DNA from 2 places in the Pseudalkalibacillus sp. R45 genome. Region 2 is predicted to be linked to the other one. Evidence: predicted binding sites of a transcription regulator. Region 2 holds the regulator's gene; the other holds the start of a gene.
The links. The regulator CtsR, encoded in region 2, represses protease genes until heat stress. The targets are predictions, from matches to a motif close to ATGGTCAATAAAGGTCAAACA.
Positions count from the first base shown of each region.

Region 1: a site for CtsR is predicted at 6,504-6,524, ahead of clpP (ATP-dependent Clp endopeptidase proteolytic subunit ClpP). Genes of this name have one in related genera too.

Region 1 covers NZ_JBQQCL010000001.1:591,247-599,238, reverse strand. Annotated here, with positions in the region: gene rapZ (RNase adapter RapZ) at 1-768, shown strand, start outside; gene ACTWQL_RS02940 (gluconeogenesis factor YvcK family protein) at 752-1,705, shown strand; gene whiA (DNA-binding protein WhiA) at 1,742-2,677, shown strand; gene ACTWQL_RS02930 (HPr family phosphocarrier protein) at 2,792-3,049, shown strand; gene ACTWQL_RS02925 (VOC family protein) at 3,204-4,058, shown strand; gene ACTWQL_RS02920 (peroxiredoxin) at 4,350-4,955, opposite strand; gene ACTWQL_RS02915 (hypothetical protein) at 5,078-5,266, shown strand; gene ACTWQL_RS02910 (Gmad2 immunoglobulin-like domain-containing protein) at 5,270-5,713, opposite strand; gene clpP (ATP-dependent Clp endopeptidase proteolytic subunit ClpP) at 5,845-6,444, opposite strand; gene fdhF (formate dehydrogenase subunit alpha) at 6,981-7,992, shown strand, end outside.
Region 2 covers NZ_JBQQCL010000021.1:620-8,611, reverse strand. Annotated here, with positions in the region: gene disA (DNA integrity scanning diadenylate cyclase DisA) at 1-129, opposite strand, end outside; gene radA (DNA repair protein RadA) at 133-1,503, opposite strand; gene clpC (ATP-dependent protease ATP-binding subunit ClpC) at 1,922-4,354, opposite strand; gene ACTWQL_RS21550 (protein arginine kinase) at 4,368-5,441, opposite strand; gene ACTWQL_RS21545 (UvrB/UvrC motif-containing protein) at 5,445-5,969, opposite strand; gene ACTWQL_RS21540 (CtsR family transcriptional regulator) at 5,984-6,448, opposite strand; gene ACTWQL_RS21535 (MgtC/SapB family protein) at 6,576-7,292, opposite strand.

The DNA.
Region 1 (7,992 bases), on a different contig from region 2:
TTCGTCGAGCTGATGGAAGATTCCACAGGAAAGCTGACGAAAGTAGCGCTCGTCATGGATTTACGAGGACGGGAATTTTTCGATCAATTATTTGAGACAATCGATGAGATGTCCGATTCCTCAGTCATAAAGCCGCATATTCTGTTTTTGGATGCAGCAGATGCGACACTAGTCCAGCGATATAAAGAGACAAGACGCTCACATCCGCTTGCGCCGGACGGATTGCCGCTCGACGGAATCAAAAACGAAAGAGAATTGCTAGAAGAGCTTAAAGGCAGAGCTCAGAAGATTTTAGATACGACTGATATGAAGCCGAAACAGCTTCGGGAAAATATCATTGAACGATACAAAACAAATGAATCACATCCGTTCACGATCAATGTTTTGTCGTTCGGTTTCAAATACGGAATGCCTATCGATGCGGACCTTGTGTTCGATGTGCGTTTTTTGCCGAACCCTCATTATATTGAGCATATGCGACCAAAAACAGGATTGGAAGAAGAGGTATCTTCCTATGTACTGAAATGGTCCGAAACTCAGAAATTCATCGAAAAGCTGACAGGATTGCTGGACTTCATCATTCCGCATTACAAACGGGAAGGGAAAAGCCAGCTTGTGATCGCAGTCGGATGTACTGGCGGAAAGCATCGTTCAGTCACCCTTGCTGAACACCTGAAGGATTATTTGAGCAAAGAATATCACGTCCATAGCAGCCATCGTGATATCAAGAAAGATAAAAAGGTACCTGAAGTTGAATCAAAGGCCTAAAATAGTCGTTTTCGGCGGGGGAACGGGATTGTCAGTCCTGTTGAGAGGGTTAAAGAAGTTCCCCGTCGATATAACAGCGATCGTAACGGTTGCTGACGATGGCGGGAGTTCAGGGAGATTAAGGGAAGAGCTTGATATCATACCTCCAGGGGACATCCGGAATGTGCTAGCCGCGCTTTCGGAAGTGGAGCCTCTTGTCGAGCAATTGTTCCAGCATCGGTTCACAAACGGAAATGGCTTGTCTGGACACTCGTTAGGAAATCTTTTGTTGGCTGCAATGTCAGATATCACCGGAAACTTCGTAACAGGGATCCGGGAGTTATCCAAGGTTTTGAACGTACGAGGAAAGGTACTGCCGGCATCCGATCATCGTGTCATTTTAAATGCAGAGATGAACGATGGAACGATCGTGTCAGGTGAGTCGAAAATACCGCATACAGGGAAAAAGATTGTGCGTGTCTTTTTGACGCCAGATACAGTGAAACCGCTGGATGAGAGTTTACGAGCGATTCATGATGCGGACCTCATCTTGATCGGTCCGGGAAGCCTCTACACGAGCATCCTGCCGAGCTTGCTCGTACCAGGGATTACAGAAGAGATCAAGAAATCGAAAGCGAAAAGTGTCTATATATGCAACGTGATGACGCAGCCAGGCGAGACAGATCACTTTACCGCCTCTGATCACGTGAATATTCTCGTTGCCCACATCGGTCAGCAGATAATTGATACGATAATTGTCAATAATGATAATGTACCGGCTGATGTGTTGACGAAATATGAAGAAGAAGGTGGAGAGCCTGTCGAATATGATGAGGCGAGGTTGAAATCCTTTGGCTTTGATGTGATCAGTGATAAAATAGTGCAATACAATGATTCGCTGATCAGGCATGATGCAAAACGCGTTTCAGAAATCATTTTAGATGTCGTTTCAAAATAGAACCCCAAAACAGGAAAACTAGAGGGGGTGTACATGGTGTCCTTTGCGTCAGATACAAAGAAAGAATTGACGAAGCTAGAACTGAAAAAGTGCTGTTCGAAAGCTGAGCTCTCGGCATTGATCCGGATGAACGGGTCGCTCTCGTTAGCGAATAAAGAAATCATCCTGGATATACCGACTGAAAATGCAGCGATAGCACGTAGGATTTATACATTGATTAAACAGTTATATGGCTATCCAGCCGAGTTGCTTGTCCGTAAAAAAATGAGATTGAAGAAAAATAACGTCTACATCGTTCGGATCAAACAAGATTCGAGAGCGTTATTGAATGAACTGGATATCATGGGAGAAGGGTTTTCCTTCAAGCGGGACGTTTCGAAAGATATCACGAAAAAAAGCTGCTGCAAGCGGTCTTATTTAAGAGGTACTTTCCTTGCAGGGGGATCCTTGAACCACCCAGAGACCTCCTACCATTTAGAAATTTTCTCAATGTATGAAGAACATACACAATCTTTACTTGAATTGATGAATTCTTTCGAATTGAATGCTAAAATGTTAGAACGGAAAAAAGGATTCATCATCTACTTGAAAGAAGGAGAAAAGATCTCCGAATTCCTCACCTTGATCGGCGCTCATAATGCATTGTTGTATTTTGAAGATGTCCGGATCATGAAAGATATGCGGAATTCAGTCAACCGTCTTGTGAACTGTGAAACAGCGAATCTGAATAAAACCGTCGGGGCATCAATGCGTCAAGTGGAGAATATCCGTTTGATCGAGCGGGAAGTCGGGTTGGAGAAACTGCCGGACAAACTTCGCGAAATCGCTGAGCTTCGGGTAAAATATCAGGATGTGACGTTACAAGAGCTTGGAGATCTCGTCACCTCTGGTCCAATCAGTAAATCGGGAATCAATCACCGTTTACGGAAGCTGGATGAAATGGCCAATAAAATACGCCAGGGACAATTGTAAGTCCGGCGTTTTTCTTTTAGAGTCTTAAGAGAACGCTTTCAAAAATTTCTTACATTTATTCTTGGGTGTGGATATATAAATCTATATAGGGAATGTACAAGGAGGAATGATCCATTGTTAGAAAAAGAATTGACGGTTGAATTGAAAACCGGCTTGCAGGCCCGTCCTGCCGCATTGTTTGTCCAAGAAGCAAATCGTTTTGCCTCAGATGTATTTTTAGAAAAAGACGGGAAGAAAGTGAATGCGAAAAGCATCATGGGCATCATGAGCTTAGCTGTCGGATCAGGTTCTAAGGTGACGATCGTTACAGACGGAAGAGATGAAGAAGAAGCACTGAATGCATTAGGAAGATACATCACAACATCTGAATAGGTTCTACATAAAAACACTGTCTCAACAAAAGGGATGGTGTTTTTTTTTGTGTGATTGAACTAAATTTACTTATTGTAAGTTGTAAAAAAGTCTGATATAGTATAGTTAATAACTTACAAAAAGTAAGTGAAATGTACTAAAGGAGGAAGCTGTTATGGAATTTCATCGCAATTCAAACATTTACGTCGGGCTTGTCCATTTGGCTGTTTCAGATTTACAGCAGTCAATCGACTTTTATACAGATCTCATAGGATTTTCAGTTTTAGAGGAAAAGGACGGATTCGTCTCATTGACAGCTGATGGTAAACTTCCGCTCGTTACACTTGAAGAGAAAAAGGACGCCGAGCCGAAGCAGAGAAGGACGACAGGGCTTTACCATTTTGCAATCCTGGTGCCAACAAGAGAAGATCTCGGTGCATCCTTAAAAAGACTCGTGGACAAACAGTATCCATTGCACGGTGGTTCCGATCACCTGTTCAGCGAAGCCCTTTATTTGGCTGATCCAGATGGAAATGGGATTGAAATCTATACAGACCGTCCTGCCGATCAATGGATATGGAATGATGGGGAACTGCCGTTTGTCAGTGATCCTCTAGATATGGAAGACCTGCTAAAGTCGGCTGATACAAAATCGTGGGATGGATTGCCTGCTGACACTGTTATCGGACATATCCACCTCCATGTCAACGATCTCGAACAAGCGAAGCGATTTTATGTGACTGGTCTCGGTTTCGATATCACCGTCCCATTCCGTCATCAGGCTTTATTTGTTGCTTCAGGTGGATATCATCACCATGTGGGCCTTAACACATGGAATGGAACAAGTGCACCGCGGCCCCAAGAAAAAGAAGCAGGATTGAAATGGTACACGATCGTTTTTCCAAATGAACGACAACTGATGGAGACCGCTGCACGATTACACGCTTTAGGTTACAAGGCTGACAAAGAGGAGCAGCACGTTTTTACAGAAGATCCTTCTGGAAACTGTATAAAGCTTGTCGTATCATGAACATCAGCTATCGGGCTGATGTTTTTTATTCGTGTAGTTCGATGCAATTATTCGGACAGTAGGAGAGGCGTGATACTGTTAGGAAACAGGGCGATACGGGACAGGGACAGGGACAGGTAAAAAACACGAGCAGATGTCCCGAAACAGGGCGATACGGGACAGGAGTAGGTAAAAAACACGAGCAGCTGTCCCGAACAAGGCGATACGGGACAGGAGCAGGTAAAAAACACGAACAGCTGTCCCGAATCAACTTTTATTACTCTTTTTATAGACGCATCATCTAGCAAGCTGTCAGATTTTCCCGATCATGGCTGGATTCCGTTTTATACCTGGCTGGCCGGGCAACCAGTTGGCTGGGACTCCTTCTCCTGTACTTCTCCCGTATTGGATCCCTTGAAGCAATCTTAAAATTTCATAGACATTTCGTCCCACTTCAAGTGGATTGATGAGCCTTGAAACGATCACGCTGTCTGGATCAACGAACACGGTAGCCCGAAGCGCGGCGCCTGTCTTTTCATTCAACACACGATAAGCGCGACTGATCACCTGTGTCCGATCACTGACAAGCGGGAAATTGACTTTTGCAGCTGAAGGAGATGTTTCTGTAAATACTTTGTGAGCGTACACACTGTCCGTGCTGATTGCCAAAACCTCAGCATTCAACGTACGGAGCTTAGGATAAATGGCAGCGACCGCCGCCAGTTCCGTCGGTCAAACAAACGTGAAGTCACTTCCATAGAAAAAAAGAATCACCCATTTCCCTTTATAATTTTCAAGCGAAACCTCGGTTATTTTTTTCTCCGTGTTACTGTATGCTTCAGCGGTGAAAAGGGGTGCTTCGTTGTTTGTTTGTGCACAAAAGGGCAGTTCACATGTTTCCAACTCTTCGACAGTGATTCGAGTTTCAAAGCCTTCCAAGTCCTCACCTCGATAGTTATGTCTTCGCTTTATTCCTATTTCTGGTATCCTTGAAATATACATGTGTGCGAGTCAAGATAAAAAACGAGGAGGGGTTTAGGTTGGTTACGTTTGCATGGGTGATTTTCTTTTTGATTCTTGGGCTGTTGTTCTATTTTCGGATCCGGATGGGGCGTGCTTATCATGGTCGCTTGTATTGCCAGGTACGTGGCAAAGCTTCGAGACCGTCTGGATTTAAACTTAGTCGTTCACCGAAGCATTGTCCTCATTGCCAGTCCATGCTTCGGTAAACATCACTCGGTTTTCAAAGGAATTTCTAAAACGTTAATTTCTGACCCGTCCTTTGCGCTAGATACGAAGATTTTTAAAATCAATTTCGAATCGATAGTGTCAGGAACGGTGATGACTCGTTCGAACTCGCCCCAGCCAGGTGCCCCTTCAGAAGCTGTTATGAAATCATTCTCGAGAACCGTTTCACCATCCTTCAGTTCATATTGGAAATTGGCCTCGAAAACTCTAGCTTTGCCTTTGAACACGAACTCTTCATTCACCGTTTGATCCGGAAGAGGTGAGGCGATTTTAAAAACCTTATTTTCGATAAGATCCTCTGAATTATTTTCATCTGATGCGTCAGTCGAGCCATCTGAGTGATCAGGGTTCCGAATAACATCATCATTGACTGCGTAGCTTCCTAGTCCTAACATCGCTATGAAAAACAGGATAAGGAACACCTTCATTTGTCTTCCTCCTTTTTCTTCGTACGTTACCAAATCTTCTATATCAGTTTATGAGCATGATAGGAGAAAGCCTACTGTTGGAAATAAAAAAACTGACCCCGAAATGATTCGGAGCCAGTCTCATAAAATACTTATTTGTTATCCACATTCACTGGTTTTTCAATAACGTCGTCGATCAGACCGTATTCTTTTGCACGGTGTGCGCTCATGAAGTTATCACGATCCGTATCGCGTTCTACAACTTCAACCGGTTGACCAGAGCGGTCTGCAATAATCTTGTTGATCTTCTCGCGCATTTCAATGATGCGGCGAGCATGGATTTCAATGTCAGCAGCCTGACCTTGTGTACCGCCAAGCGGCTGGTGGATCATGACTTCACTGTTCGGCAGTGCGAAACGTTTTCCAGGTTCCCCTGCTGTAAGTAAGAATGCACCCATAGATGCTGCCATACCGATACAGATTGTGCTGACTTTCGGCTTGATGAATTGCATCGTATCATAGATCGCCATACCTGCTGTGATGGATCCTCCAGGACTGTTGATGTAAAGCGAAATGTCTTTTTCAGGATCTTCTGCAGCTAAGAATAATAATTGTGCGACGATCGAGTTAGCAACATTGTCATCAATTGCGCTCCCTAGCATGATGATGCGATCTTTTAGAAGGCGGGAGTAGATATCATAGGCACGTTCCCCGCGGTTCGTTTGTTCAATAACTGTTGGGATTAAGTTCATATTCAGAAATCCTCCTCTTTCCATAAGTATCTTTATGGCTTTAATTTCATCTTACTCAATAGGTCAATATAGGTCAAACTATTAGGCTCTTACTAGCGGATTTTTCGTTCGACGTTTTTTTCTCTTTTCAAAAAGCTTTGTTTTCCGAGGACGATCCGTAAGCCTGGGTCTCGCCTGGCTCGCTGTTCCCGCAGGAGTGTTGTGGCTTTTGTTTGAAACAACATTCGTATATTACAAAGCTTTAGAAAAGAACTTATGACCGTTATGTAAGAAGCTATGTATACATCATATCATTTTTCCCTTTCTTAACCGATTTAAACGTCCAATTCTTCAAAAGAAATCGCGAAGGACCCTGATTCCGTTGATGGGTGAGGTGTTTTCGTATTAATGAAAGGTGGTTTATACCAAGTTTGAAAGGGAAACAATGTACTAGATAGGGAACTTTTCAAATTCATATAAGGGAGCAGTGGATTTCTATGAAGCTTGCTCCTTTCCATTATGGGAGTAAAAGAGGAGGTTCAATCGTGTCTGATGAAATGATTCGAGTCAATGTCAATGGTGAGGAGTACCAGACGTCGGCAGGTCAGAATGTACTTCAATTCCTGAAAGCGGAAGATGTCGATGTACCGGCAATCTGTTTTCACGAAAGCCTTGGCCCGATCGAGAGCTGTGATACGTGTATCGTTGAGGTAAATGGGGAGCTGCAGCGTGCTTGTGGGATGAAGCTTGAAGCGGATATGGAAATCAATACGCAGCATGAAGATGTACATAAAGCACAGGATTACGCGATGGATAAGATTCTGCACAAGCATGAATTGTATTGTACGGTGTGTGACTATAATAACGGTCGCTGCGATATCCATAACACAGTGGCTGAGATGCAGAAGGAACATCAGAATATTCCTTTCCAATCGAAGGGGTATGACATCGATGATTCAGGGTCCTTTTATCGATATGATCCGAACCAATGTATATTGTGCGGCCGGTGCGTGGAGGTTTGTCAGGATATCGAAGTCAATGAAACCCTTACGATTGATTGGGAGCGTGAACAGCCACGTGTCCTCTGGGATAATGATGTTCCGATTGATGAATCCTCCTGTGTCAACTGCGGACAGTGTGTAACCGTGTGTCCGTGTAATGCTTTGATGGAAAAATCAATGATCAAGGAAGCGGGCTACCTTTCGAACGTCGAACAGGGAACGCTGCGGTCGATGATCGATTTTACGAAAAATGTTGAATCCGGTTTCGGTCCATTGTTCGCGATATCGGATACCGAAGCGGAAATGCGTGAGGATCGCATCCGGAAAACAAAAACGGTCTGTACGTATTGCGGAGTCGGCTGCAGTTTCGATGTGTGGACGAAAGACCGGCATATTTTAAAAATCCAGCCGCAGCCTGAAGCGCCAGCCAATGGAATCTCGACTTGTGTGAAAGGAAAGTTCGGCTGGGATTATGTGAATAGTGAAGAGAGACTGACGAAGCCTCTTATCCGAGAAGGGGATACATTCAAGGAAGTGGAATGGGCCGAGGCAATCTCGTATGTCGCAA
Region 2 (7,992 bases):
GCAGCCGACGACAATCAATCCACCGGTTTTCGCCCTTAGAACGTTATCGATTCCATCACGTAAAGGCGTTCCAGGTGCTATATATTGAAGCATTTTACTTACAATCAGTTCTTTCATGGTAACGTCCATGCATCATCCTCCTAATGTGTGGCGTAGCGTATCTTGAACAGATGATACACCGACAACTTCTATTCCTTCAGGGACTGTCCATCCTCCTATATTCTTCTCAGGCAGGATGACCCGTTTGAACCCTAGCTTTGCAACCTCGTGAACACGTTGTTCAACACGTGAGACACGTCGCACTTCCCCGGTCAAACCGATTTCGCCTATGTACACATCGGTAGGTTTCGTAGGTTTATCTTTGAAACTGGAGGCGATACTCACTGCAATTGCCAGGTCCACCGCAGGTTCATCCAATCGGACACCTCCAGCAACATTGACATACGCATCCTGATTCTGCATCAATAACCCTACCCTTTTTTCAAGGACTGCCATCAAAAGGGAAACCTTGTTATGATCGATCCCGCTCCCCATCCGGCGCGGATTGCCAAAGCTTGTCGGTGATACTAATGCCTGTATTTCTACGAGAACGGGTCGTGTTCCTTCCATGGAAGCCACGATAGCAGAACCAGCTGCACCGTCCGATCGTTCTTCTAAAAAGACTTCAGAGGGGTTCTCGACTTCGTCTAACCCTGCTTCCTTCATTTCAAAAACACCGATTTCATTTGTAGATCCAAAACGGTTTTTTACAGCACGTAGTATCCGATACGTATGATGCCTCTCTCCTTCAAAATAAAGAACAGCATCTACCATATGTTCAAGTAAGCGAGGACCTGCGATTGATCCTTCCTTAGTAACGTGTCCTACAATAAACGTTGCAATTCCATTCGTCTTCGAAATTCTCATGAACTGGGATGTGCATTCCCTTACTTGCGAAACACTTCCTGGTGCAGAGGTGATTTCAGCTCGGAAAACAGTCTGAATCGAATCGATGATCAATAGGCTGGGGTTGATTTCTTCAATCGCTTTTTCGATCAGATCCATATCTGTTTCAGCATGGACATAAAGGTTATCATGATTGATTCCAAGTCTTTGTGCTCTCAATTTCGTCTGTTTGATCGATTCTTCCCCGGATATATACAAGACGGTATGGTTGTATTGAGCGAGTTTGGCAGACGTCTGCAGCAACAGGGTGGATTTCCCGATACCGGGATCTCCGCCGACCAAAACGAGCGATCCTGGGACAATCCCTCCACCCAGCACTCGGTTCAATTCATTGATCTGCGTATTGATCCTAGGTTCTTTTTCACTTTTTATTTTCGTGATCGGAGCGGGCTTCTGACTGGATCCTCCGGTTTGAAAGGATCTGCGATGTCCTTTCTCAGGTTGGGTGATTTCTTCCACCATCGTATTCCACTGTCCACATCCAGGACATTTCCCCATCCATTTTGGAGAATCATACCCGCAATCCGAGCATAAGAAACTTGTTTTTCTCTTTGCCATCTATTTTTTCCCCATTTCCCAAGCGGTTTCCATTTTCTATATTTGTTACATTTAAAGAAAGTATAACTACTTTCTTCAATATAAGCGCACAAGCTGGTTGCCTCGGAAGCAATACACCGCACGAAGGAAAAGCGATTGCTTTTTCGAGGAACTAAGGCTCAGCCTGCGCTAAGGCTTGGCAAAGCCCAAGTTTTCTTTATTGTCATCATATCATAAACGGGTTTGGGAACTCTTCTTTTATACATTGTATTCATAAGTTCTCAGCATATGGGTATTTCTGGGGATTTGATGATAAAACCGTCCGAAAATTGATCCAAATCTACCCTTACCTTTCTGCGAAATCTTCTCCATTCCCGCTCACAAAGCAAAAAACCCCATCAGCTTTGGGGGCTGATGGAGCTTGCTCGATCCCTTTTTATCAGGTGCCGGCACCAACGGTATTGACTGTGAAGTCGTTGTTTTCCACGTCGATCCGTACTGTCTGGCCTTTGGCGATTGTACCTCTAAGCAGCTCTTCTGATAGCCGGTCTTCGATTCGACGCTGCAATGCACGGCGCAATGGACGTGCGCCATAATCCGGATCGTATCCTTCTTCAGCGATCTTCTCTAGTGCTGCCTCAGTCAATTCAATATCGATACCTTGCTCAGCAAGACGTTTCTGAAGCTGGTTCGACATCAAGCCGATGATGTGTTTGAGGTGTTTTTTATCAAGTGTATGGAAGACGATCGTTTCATCAATACGGTTCAGGAACTCTGGACGGAACGCTTTTTTCATTTCGTCCATTACCTTGGTTTTCATATTTTCATAAGCCTGATCTTCCGATTGGGTCGTGAAGCCCATGTGCTTATTACGTTTCAATGTACTTGCTCCTACATTGGAAGTCATGATGACAACCGTGTTACGGAAGTCGACGGTACGCCCTTTCGAATCAGTCAAGCGACCATCTTCAAGTACTTGAAGTAAGATGTTGAACACTTCAGGATGCGCCTTTTCGATTTCATCCAACAGAATGACAGAGTATGGGTTACGGCGTACTTTTTCAGTCAGCTGTCCGCCTTCCTCATGCCCGACATATCCTGGAGGCGAACCGACGAGACGGCTTGTTGTATGCTTTTCCATGTACTCGGACATATCAATTCGGATTGTCGAGTCTTCATCCCCGAATAATGCTTCGGCAAGTGCACGGGCAAGTTCCGTCTTACCGACACCAGTCGGTCCAAGGAAAATGAATGAACCGATCGGACGCTTCGGATCCTTCAATCCAGCACGAGCACGGCGGATCGCTTTGGAAATCGCCTTGACCGCTTCATCTTGACCGATGACCCGGTTATGAAGGATATCCTCCATATTAAGTAATCGCTCCGTCTCTTCTTGCTTGAGCTTGGATACTGGAATTCCAGTCCAGTTGGCAACCACGAGTGCAATATCTTCAGGTGTCACTTCTGTATTTTCCTGACCTTGCTTTTGTTTCCAGCTGTTTTTCGTCGTTTCAAGCTCTTCTCGCAACTTTTGCTCTGAGTCACGTAACGAGGCTGCTTTTTCAAATTCTTGACTCTGTACAGCAGCATCTTTCTCTTTACGGACACTTTCGAGCCTTTGTTCAAGCTCTTTCAAGTTCGGAGGTGCTGTATAAGAACGGAGGCGTACTTTGGAAGCGGCCTCGTCGATCAAGTCGATCGCTTTATCTGGTAAGAAACGATCGGAAATGTAGCGGTCTGATAATTTTACCGCCGCATCAATTGCATCGTCCGTGATCGTGACACGATGGTGGGCTTCATAACGGTCACGCAATCCTTTTAGAATCTGAATGGATTCGTCATTAGTCGGCTCATTGACACGGATCGGTTGGAAACGTCGTTCTAAAGCCGCGTCCTTCTCAATATATTTTCTATATTCATCTAATGTTGTTGCACCGATACACTGCAGTTCACCGCGGGCAAGGGCAGGCTTCAGAATGTTCGAAGCATCAATTGCACCTTCTGCACCTCCAGCACCGATCAATGTGTGGAGCTCATCGATGAACAAGATGATGTTTCCGGCCTGACGGATTTCATCCATTACTTTTTTCAATCGATCTTCAAATTCACCACGGTATTTCGTTCCAGCGACGACCGTCCCCATATCAAGTGTCATGACGCGTTTATCTCTCAACGTCTCAGGTACTTCATTATTGATAATTTGCTGTGCGAGTCCTTCTGCAATCGCTGTTTTACCGACACCTGGCTCCCCGATCAAAACCGGGTTGTTTTTCGTACGACGGCTCAACACTTCGATGACACGTTCAATCTCTTTACCGCGGCCGATGACTGGATCAAGACTGCCATCACGAGCTACAGCTGTGAGATCTCTCGCAAGACTATCAAGTGTTGGTGTATTCGCATTGACTGAAGATCCGCCTGATGACGAGGATGATTCATTGCTTCCCAACAGTTGCAGAACCTGTTGACGTGCTTTATTCAGGCTAACCCCGAGGTTGTTCAGGACTCGCGCTGCTACGCCTTCACCTTCACGGATCAAACCTAGTAATATATGTTCAGTCCCAACATAAGAGTGACCAAGTTTCCGAGCTTCATCCATCGATAATTCAATGACTTTCTTGGCTCTTGGTGTATAGTGGATCGTTTGGACGGACTCCTGACCTTTGCCAATCAGTGTTTCGACTTCTTTTTGAATTTTTTCAGGACTTAATCCTAGAACAGAAAGTGCTTTTGCTGCAATGCCTTCACCTTCACGTACTAAACCAAGCAGAATATGCTCAGTTCCAACATTGTTATGCCCTAGGCGGATCGCTTCCTCTTGTGCAAGAGCGAGGACCTTTTGTGCTCTTTCCGTAAATCGACCAAACATCATCTTGATCACCTTCCTATTCGTTGTTCTTTTCTAATTTCAATCTCTCACGTATCAATGTTGCTCGGCGGATGTCCCTTTCATCAGGGGTCAACGTTTCGCCTGCGTATTGTTGTAAAAAACCTGGTTGAGTGAGTATCATAAGTTCATTCAATATTGTGTGTGAAATACCTTCTATCAATTTCAAATCGATTCCAAGCCGTACATCTGATAAACATTTAGTGGCCTCTTTAGATTGTATGATTCGACTGTTTGCTAGGATACCGAGTGACCGGTAAACCCGATCCTCTAATTGCAATTTCGAGGTCTCAAGCAAATGTTTTCTGGCGGATCGCTCCTCTTCTATCAGCTGAATGACGACTCCTCTTAAATCTTCTACAATATCCTGTTCAGATTTACCCAATGTCATTTGATTTGAAACTTGAAACAGATTACCTTGTGCTTCGCTGCCCTCTCCGTAAATTCCTCTGACCACCAGACCTAACTGGTTGATCGCTGGAACGATACGCTGTATTTTCTGTGTTAGTACAAGAGCTGGCAAGTGCATCATGACCGATGCTCTCATTCCTGTACCGACATTCGTCGGGCAACTTGTAAGATAGCCGTGTTGTTCATCAAACGCATAATTCAGCTTTTCCTCGAACCAATCGTCTATACCGCTTGCTAAAGTCAACGCTTCAATCAGTTGAAAGCCTGGAAAAAGGCACTGGATCCGTATATGGTCTTCCTCATTGATCATGATGCTTACATTTTCTTCATCACTCATCAACACTCCTGAATGCTTTGGTTCTTCTGTGAGGTTCGGACTGACTAAATGTTTTTCTACTAAAACCCTTTTTTCAATCGGTTTCAAATCATCTATATCGATATACGATAAGACACCTACATTACCATATGTTTCGTTCTGATAATGTTTTCGGATTTGTTGATTTACTTCATCCGCTTGCTGATCGTCCGAAATAATTGGAAAAACATGATTTTCAAGGTTCCTTGCTAACCGGATCCGACTGCTTAAGACAATATCCGAATCAGGACCTTCTCTTTTCATCCAAGGGCTAATCGCTTCACTGATAAATTTTTTAAGAGACATCGATCAGCTCCCCCCTTTGAACCGTTTTTCCATCATTCGAATCTCATCTCTTATTTTAGCAGCTTCTTCAAATTCTTCTTGGGTGATGAGCTGTTTCAGTTGCTGCTTCAGTTGGTCGATTTTTTTGCGCTCGATTAGATCATTTCCGACTCGTTTAGGAATTTTTCCAGTATGGCTTGTATTTCCACCGTGGATGCGCTTAAACATCGGGGTCAATTTCGACTCGAAGGTTTTATAGCAGTTCGTGCAGCCGAACCGGCCGATCTTCGCAAACTCAGCGTAACTCAATCCGCATTGAGAACATTTCGTGACTTGTTTTTCTGGTTGAGAGCTGGCGCCTCCTATCGGTTGATCGAAATGAAGTAGTCCTGATAATAAATTGTGAATTGAAAACGAATTGGATCCGGGTATTAAATCACCTTTATCCTTTGCACATTGCTCACAAATATGGAATTCATTCTTTTTCCCATTGATGATTTTCGTGAAGTGCAAAGTTGCGGGCCTTTGTTGGCATTCTTGACAGTACACGCCTTACACTCCCCTCAATCTTTATATTTCAAGCTTTGTATCATTGCTCGTAACAGATTTGCACGCAGTTCATCTCGATAAGGCAATACGATATTGATTGTGGAGCGATCGATTACACTTTTCATCAGCCGTGCTTCTTTCTTCGTTATAATTCTTTCTTCAAATAGCCTGTAGATGATGTTTTCACTAGTAGCTTGGCTGACCCGTGTGTTGATCATTTTGAGGATTTCATCAAGTAAAATGGTCGAACTATCTGTTTCTACTTTTATAATCCGAATATATCCTCCTCCTCCTCTTTTACTTTCCACAATAAAGCCTTTTTCAATCGTAAACCTGGTATTGATGACATAATTGATTTGTGAGGGGACACATTGAAATTTCTCAGCAATTTCACTTCGTTTGATTTCAATTGCTTTTTTATGGCTTTCTTTAATGATTTCCTTCAAATGCGCTTCAATAATATCAGATATGTTTTTCATCCCATCGTTGCCCCTCCTACTATCTGACTTTGACTTTCTTTGACTATAATTATAAACATTTGCCCGTAAGTTGCAAATGTTTTGATGTCTACATTATAGACAGACTTTCAGGTGAATAAACTATTTTTTACTCTGTTGCAAACACTTTATGAACAAACTCGATGGATTGTATCTTGTCATACAATTCCGGCAGCTTTTTTGGGTTCGATAACTGGATTTTGAATGTATATTTTATAAGGGGAATCGAAGCATCATTCGGATAATCATCTACTGATAAACTTAAAATCGGTGTTTTCAATGCTTCCAATTCATTTACGATTCTGGATAAGGATACTTCTTTATTTTCAACTATGACTGTGACATGATGGTAACGCTGTTTCCGTAAATATAAATCCTCGAACTTGTTCAGGAACAATAAACTCAAAATCATGATGAATGTTGTAAAAATGGCTTCATAATACATCCCGATACCTACTACAAGGCCAATCCCTGCCACAAGCCAGATCGATGCTGCTGTCGTCAGTCCTTTTACTGTGACACCGTGTACCAGAATCGTCCCTGCTCCTAAAAATCCGATTCCGCTTACAACATAAGCAGGTAAACGTGAAGGATCAAATCCCTGGACACGCTGATGGGAATTTAAGAAATCCTCAAACCCGAACATCGATAAAATCATCATCAAACAAGCGCCGACACCGACCAATAAGTGCGTCCGGAATCCAGCTGGATGTCGTTTGAATTCACGCTCAATACCGACTAATCCACACAATAAAGCAGCTAACAAAAGCCGGATAGTGATCGTCGCTGTTTCGTCTGTCCACCAATTGAACAAATCAAATGCCATGTTTATCTCCCCTATAAGTATGAAAGTATAATGCCCTTACTATTACATCGTATGGTATATAGTATTCAATTATAGGCTAACAGCTATAAAAGGTGAAATAAAAATGATTATCGTGATTGAGTCAAGTGCTTGTAGGAGCTTTTAAATAATGCGGTTGAATTCTTCGACAATTCACTCCCTTTCCGCTGGCAAACGAAAAGCGGAAACGATCTTATACGGTCTTTAACAGGTAAAATAGTTCTGTTCCTGTACGTCAAAATGTTATATCTGTTCTATGACGGAACAGATAAGCCTCTTGCTGTAATCTAATTATGATTCCTGCGCTTTCACGGTACGAATAGCCCTCTTACTATACGTCAAATCACGATATCTACGCTTTGACGGTACGAATAACCCTCTTACTGTACGTCAAATCATAATTTCTGCGCTTTGACGGTACAAATAACGGTATAAGCCCCCTATTTTTTGTATAACCAGCCACACTTGCATTACTTTAAGGTACCTCAACCACCTTTCCGAATACATCAAATCCGGTTATCTGGGTTCTTCATTTCTTCCTTAAACACAAAAAAGAACAGCTTTACAGCTGCTCTCTTGATTGCCCGGCGACGTCCTACTCTCACAGGGGGAAGCCCCCGATTACCATTGGCGCGCAAGCTTCACTTCCGTGTTCGGGCTTCGGCCTGCGATGAACGGCGGA